DNA from 3 places in the Vibrio neonatus genome. Region 1 is predicted to be linked to each of the others. Evidence: predicted binding sites of a transcription regulator. Region 1 holds the regulator's gene; each other region holds the start of a gene.

The links. Region 1 encodes CRP, which controls carbon source genes, mostly activating them, when cyclic AMP is high. Its sites were predicted from a motif close to TGTGANNNNNNTCACA; they were not measured.
Region 2: OCU38_RS10490 (CTP synthase) is a predicted target of CRP. The motif match lies at 1,166-1,181, and genes of this name have one in related genera.
Region 3: dinG (ATP-dependent DNA helicase DinG) is a predicted target of CRP. The motif match lies at 657-672, and genes of this name have one in related genera.

Annotation. Positions count from the first base shown of each region.
Region 1 is NZ_AP024885.1:206,168-208,375, forward strand. Features, by position in the region: gene astD (succinylglutamate-semialdehyde dehydrogenase) at 1-43, shown strand, start outside; gene OCU38_RS00965 (DUF1338 domain-containing protein) at 104-901, shown strand; gene crp (cAMP-activated global transcriptional regulator CRP) at 989-1,621, opposite strand; gene OCU38_RS00975 (phosphoribulokinase) at 1,845-2,208, opposite strand, start outside.
Region 2 is NZ_AP024885.1:2,269,401-2,271,608, reverse strand. Features, by position in the region: gene relA (GTP diphosphokinase) at 1-220, shown strand, start outside; gene mazG (nucleoside triphosphate pyrophosphohydrolase) at 293-1,114, shown strand; gene OCU38_RS10490 (CTP synthase) at 1,266-2,208, shown strand, end outside.
Region 3 is NZ_AP024885.1:1,093,916-1,096,123, reverse strand. Features, by position in the region: gene OCU38_RS05065 (porin) at 1-220, opposite strand, end outside; gene dinG (ATP-dependent DNA helicase DinG) at 764-2,208, shown strand, end outside.

The DNA of each region.
Region 1 (2,208 bases):
AATTCTCCCGGAAACATTATCTCCGGGAATTGAGTTCGACTAACCATCTGCTCAACTAACCATTTGTTTGACTAGTAATTGCGTTTGGCTACAAGGAGGGGTTATGGGTGTACAAAAGCTATTTGACCTATTGTGGGATGACTTTAATGGCAGGCTCTGCCCATCGTCGCAGGTGATCCACGAATTATTAAAGCAAGATAAAGCTTTGATTAATGATCATATTGCATTGCGAACTTTTGCTTGTTCGCCCGTTGGCTTAGATGCTTTAGCACAGCCCTTTCTCGATCTTGGTTATCAAGAAGGCGGAGACTATGTGTTCAAAGCCAAAAAATTGGTGGCGAAGCACTATCAGCACCCACAGCCTGACTTTCCCAAAGTCTTTATTAGTCAATTACAACTAGAGCAGTGCTCAGATGAATTGCAGGCCATTGTCAGGCAATTGATTGAGCAAATAGAGTCACAACAACTTGTGGGTTCTAACTTTTTGCATGGCGGACGCTTGTGGGATTTAAGCTTTGAGCAATATCAGCAATTAGCACAAGAGAGTGAATACGCCGCATGGGTTGCCGCACATGGTTATGGGGCAAATCACTTTACCGTTAGTGTTAACCAACTGGCGCAGTTTGCTGAGGTGAGTGAGGTGAATGCCTTTTTGCAAGAAAAGCAGTTCGCCATCAATGCTTCTGGCGGTGAAGTGAAAGGGACACCTGAGGTGTTGTTAGAACAATCTTCAACCATGGCAGATAAGGTAGAGGTTACGTTTACCGATGGTATACAAACCGTACCGGGTGGGTTTTATGAGTTTGCCAAGCGTTATAAAGATAGACAAGGTCAGCTTTATCAAGGCTTTGTCGAGGCGTCAGCCGATAAGATTTTTGAAAGCACCAATAGTGGTAAATAACACGTTATTAAATGGAATATTAGAAGTGCAGGCAATAAAAAACCGCTGTTGAATAACAGCGGTTTTAGTATTTGAAGCTAAAGTTGATTAACGAGTACCGTAAACCACAATAGTTTTACCGTGTGCAGAAATCAGGTTTTGCTCTTCAAGCATCTTCAAGATACGACCTACAGTCTCACGAGAACAACCTACGATCTGGCCAATTTCTTGACGAGTGATCTTAATTTGCATGCCGTCTGGGTGAGTCATTGCGTCAGGTTGTTTTGCAAGGTTAAGCAGAGTCTGAGCAATACGACCAGTCACGTCTAGGAACGCAAGGTCACCTACTTTTTGACTTGTCACTTGCAGACGGTTAGCCATTTGCGAAGAAAGACGCATTAGGATGTCTGGATTAACTTGGATTAGCTGACGGAATTTCTTGAATGAGATTTCAGCAACCTCACATGGAGATTTAGCACGAACCCATGCGGTACGCTCTTGATCATCTTCAAAAAGACCTAGCTCACCGATGAAATCACCTTGGTTAAGGTAAGAAAGAATCATTTCTTTCCCTTCTTCATCTTTAATCAGTACTGCTACAGAACCTTTTACGATGTAGTAAAGAGTTTCCGCTTTTTCGCCAGCGTGGATCAATGTGCTTTTTGAAGGGTATTTGTGGATGTGGCAATGTGACAAAAACCACTCTAAAGTTGGATCTGTTTGAGGTTTACCTAAAACCATATTCTTATCTTCCTCTCTCAGCGAGTATAATTATGTCCCCAGACATCGCCATCTAAGGGGCGAGGGGTGTAGTTGCTGCTACTACGTTTAATTTTTTGCAGTACGAATAGTAACTTTTTTTTAGCGAAATTTCTTGATTTTGATCGTCATGACCTGTTGAATTTTCACACAAAAGCGTGCCCTTAATCACACTCTTATTAAAGAGTGTGATTAAGGTCGGACCTTAGCCTATCTTTCCTGTCTCTAGCAGTTGTTGCAATATAGGGCGAATAATGAGTTCCATGGCGAAACTCATCTTACCGCCGGGCACAACTAAGGTGTTATGTCGTGACATAAATGAGCCATCAATCATGGCGAGAAGGTAAGGGAAGTCGACGTTTTTAAAGCCGCGCATACGAATCACTACAAAGCTTTCATCTAAGCTTGGAATGCCTTTGGCGTTAAGTGGGTTTGAGGTGTCTACGGTAGGCACACGCTGAAAGTTAATGTGGGTGCGCGAAAACTGTGGAGTGATGAAATTTAGATAGTCATCCATAGAACGCACGATCGAGTCCATCACCGCTTCTCGTGAGTGACCTCGGTCGCGA
Region 2 (2,208 bases), 680 kb from region 1:
AGTGGAAGCCCTTGAGCGTACGGGTCTGTTAAAGGACATTACTACGCTTATTACCAATGAGAAGCTCAAGGTCGCCAGCATGCGCTCTCGCACGGATTACAAACGTCAATTAGCCATCATGGATTTGGATATTCAAGTCAGTAATATTGAAATCAGCTCCCGCGTGCAATCACGTATCGAGCAAATCAAAGACGTGATATCTGTTAAGCGTCTTGGCTAACTTATTTGTATCAAATCGTAAATTTACTAAGCCCCTTATTAGGGGCTTTTTTATCAATAAATTGGAACTCCCATGTCATCTGAAACCGCAAACACTTCGGCAAACTCCATTCAACAACTGCTTACAATCATGGCTACGCTACGAGACCCAAAGCAGGGCTGTCCGTGGGATATTAAGCAAGATTTCGATAGCATAGTGCCGCACACCATCGAAGAAACTTACGAAGTCGTGGATGCTATTCACAACAAAGACTGGAATAATCTAAAAGAAGAGTTAGGCGATCTACTGTTTCAAGTGATCTTCTATTCGCAAATGGCTAAAGAGCAACAGCTATTTGATTTTGGCGATGTGGTTGATGTACTCAATGAAAAACTAGTGCGCCGTCATCCGCATGTCTTTTCTGGTGCCAAATTTGCTAACGAACAAGAAATTAATGACAACTGGGAAGCGGAAAAAGCGAAAGAAAAAGCCCAGCTAGGCAATGTTGAAAAAAGTATTCTAGACTCTGTACCAAAGTCTTTGCCGGCATTAAGTCGCGCCAATAAAATCCAAAAACGATGTGCTAAACACGGTTTTGATTGGGATAGTATTGGGCCGGTGGTGGATAAAGTGCATGAAGAAGTACAAGAAGTTTTAGATGAAGCACTGCAAGTCACGGTTGAACAAAACAAAGTGGAAGATGAGCTAGGCGATCTGTTATTTGCTACCGTCAACCTTGTTAGACACTTGAATTGCAACCCAGAAGTTGCGCTGGCTAAAGCCAATAATAAGTTTGAACGTCGCTTTAAAGCCGTAGAGCAAAAAGTGCGCGAACAAGGTAAATTATTGGACGAGTGTGATCTAGAATATTTAGATTCGCTGTGGGACTTAGTGAAGCTAGATGAACGGAAGTAAAATCGCCGAAACAGGCTGATTTGATTTGAAGCAAAAAATTAAAAAAAGGCTTGTGATAAGTTTCACGTTGTGGCGATAAAGGGCTTCTGGTATATTTACATCCCGTCTAGAAGATATCCATTTCCCTCATTCAACCAATTTCAGGTTAAACATGACGACAAATTACATTTTTGTTACTGGCGGGGTTGTTTCCTCACTCGGTAAAGGTATTGCAGCAGCATCATTGGCTGCTATTTTAGAAGCTCGTGGTCTTAAAGTGACCATGATGAAGCTTGACCCTTACATCAACGTTGATCCGGGTACTATGAGCCCGACTCAGCATGGTGAAGTGTTTGTCACGGAAGATGGCGCTGAAACTGACCTTGACCTTGGTCACTACGAAAGATTCATTCGTACCAAGATGACCAAGCGCAACAACTTTACTGCAGGTCGTGTTTACTCAGACGTACTAGCAGCTGAACGTCGCGGTGATTACTTAGGTGCGACTATTCAGGTTATCCCTCACATTACTAATGCGATAAAAGACCGCGTAATCGTAGGCTCTAAAGGCCACGACGTGGCTATCGTTGAAGTGGGTGGCACAGTCGGTGATATTGAGTCTCTACCATTTATGGAAGCGATTCGTCAGCTAGCGGTTGAATTAGGCCGTGAGCGTGCGATGTTCATGCACTTGACTCTAGTTCCTTACCTAGCCGCTGCGGGTGAAGTGAAAACCAAACCAACTCAGCACTCAGTTAAAGAGTTGCTATCAATTGGTATTCAACCAGATATTCTTGTTTGCCGTAGTGACCGTATGGTTCCTGCAAACGAGCGTAAGAAAATTGCTTTGTTCTGTAACGTACAAGAAAAAGCAGTTATCTCAATGAAAGATGTAGATTCAATCTACAAGATCCCACAACTTATCAAATCTCAAGGTCTAGATGATCTTGTTTGTACTCGTTTTGGTATTGAAGCTCCAGAAGCTGATTTGTCTGAATGGGAACAAGTTATCTATGAAGAAGCTAACCCAACGGGTGAAGTGACCATTGGTATGGTGGGTAAATACATCGAATTACCAGACGCTTATAAGTCAGTTAACGAAGCATTAAAACATG
Region 3 (2,208 bases), 890 kb from region 1:
CGTCTACTGAATCAGTAACAGAGTAGTGACCTTGAACACCAGCGCGTGATGAACCAGAGCTAAGGTCTGCTTTATGGTCAGCAGAGTCTCTAAATTCAAGCTCTTGACGAAGTTGACCGTAAAAGTCTACAGCGCCGTCTTCAGACTTATAGATTTCTGCAGCGTTAACAGAAGTTGCAGCTAGAGAAGCAACTGTTAGTGCTAATAGTGTTTTTTTCATGTTAATTTACGTCCTTATTCCTTTAACTCGAACCCTATGTGATTCTTTAGTTTATTTAGTTATTTTTATAATCACCCAAAAGGCGAGATATCTTCGTATCTGCTTACCCTCTGAAAGTGTTGCTACATTGCAATTTTTATAAAGCAGTGTCAACAAACCCTAAAACAACAAAAATAAATATAAAAATCATTAAAAAACAAAAGGTTATGGGATTTCAACGCGCAAATTCACATTTTTCTACGATAAAAACACACAAGCTTAACAACTCTTTAAATTGCACTTTTCGCAATATAATATTCCATATATGGAAGTCATTCTAGAATCAGAACGATAGATAAGTGTTATAAGTTTCACAATGAAAGTATTTATATCTAGTCGATAATAAGCCGAACATAAAATATGAACTTTTTAATACTGCCATTTCGCTTGATATTTTTGTGACGCAAATCACAAGAATTCTTTATCGAACTACATTCTTGTATTGCGTATGTAGCCTGTATAGATGTGTTATTATGGCGTCAGCATGTCACTGTCTGATAAAAAATGAATCCCAAAATCCAAGAAGCAATACGCCACAGCTACAAAAATCTGCATCATCAACTGGATAATTTTATTCCCCGTCGAGCACAAAATTACTTAGTTGCAGAGATCACGAAAACCCTTTGTGGTGAGTACCATAAAAGTAACCGTTTGATTGTTGCTGAAGCTGGCACCGGAATCGGTAAATCCCTTGCTTATTTAATGGCGGCAATCCCTGTCGCAAAGTTTAATAACCGCAAAGTGGTTATTTCCACCGCCACCGTTGCCCTTCAAGAGCAGCTTATAAATAAAGATTTACCTTTATACCGCCGTCTTGTGGATTTTGAATTTTCATTTATTTTGGCAAAAGGACGTCAACGTTATTGTTGCGCAGAAAAACTGGCTGCCGCATCCGGCGCTGATGACGGACAAATAGCCATGTTTGAAACTAAGCCGAAAAAATCAGACATAGAGCTACTTGAAAGAATGTATAAAGCCTTGTCTGAAAATAAATGGGATGGCGACCGTGACTCTTGGCCAAAACCAATAAAAGACGAAGTATGGCAAAGTAGTGTCAGTGACAAACACAGTTGTAATAACGGCCTCCCCGCGCACAGGGGTTGTCCATTTCAAAAAGCACGCTCGGAACTGGATAAAGCCGATGTGGTTATTGCAAACCACAGTTTAGTCATGGCTGATTTAGATCTCGGTGGCGGCGTCATCCTCTCAGAGCCTGAAAATACCATTTATGTGTTTGATGAAGCCCATCATTTACCTAAAGTGGCGCGTGATCACTCCTCGGCATCGGCCAGTTTAAAAGGTGCCGCTGCATGGCTAGAAACGCTCAATAAAAGCAGCACTAAGATTTCATCACTAGCCGATGCCAAACGTGTCGACCGTTTTCTTACAGAGCTACAAAACTCGATTGCTGAGATCATCCCAAGTTTAAACAACGTTGCTCGTCAATTAGATCCCGCTGGATTTAAAGAGAATCGACTGCGCTTTGAACACGGTGAATTACCGCAGTGGCTCGTAGAACAAAGTAAAGAGCTTAAGACCGTTTGTACTAAAGCCGCTCAAGCACTAGCCAAGATAACCGATCTGATAAGTGAAAGAATTAAAGATGGCGAAGTCTCTCCTCGCCTAGCTGAACCGGCTCTTGCCGAAGCAGGCTTCTTTTTACAAAGGCTAGAAAATTTGGCCAAGGTTTGGCAGTTAATGGCCGAGCCATCACGAGACAAAGGCGCTCCCCTCGCCCGCTGGATTGAAACCAATCCCGAGCGTGAACTTGATTTCGTGGTCAGCGTTTCCCCACTTGAAGTCGGTTGGTCTCTCGATCAACAGTTATGGAGCAAATGCGTGGGCGCAGTATTAACCTCAGCTACGTTAAGGGCATTAAATTCGTTTAACTTCTTTTGCCAGCAAAGTGGCGTCAGTTATGCCCAAGAAGACGGCACACAATTTTTGGC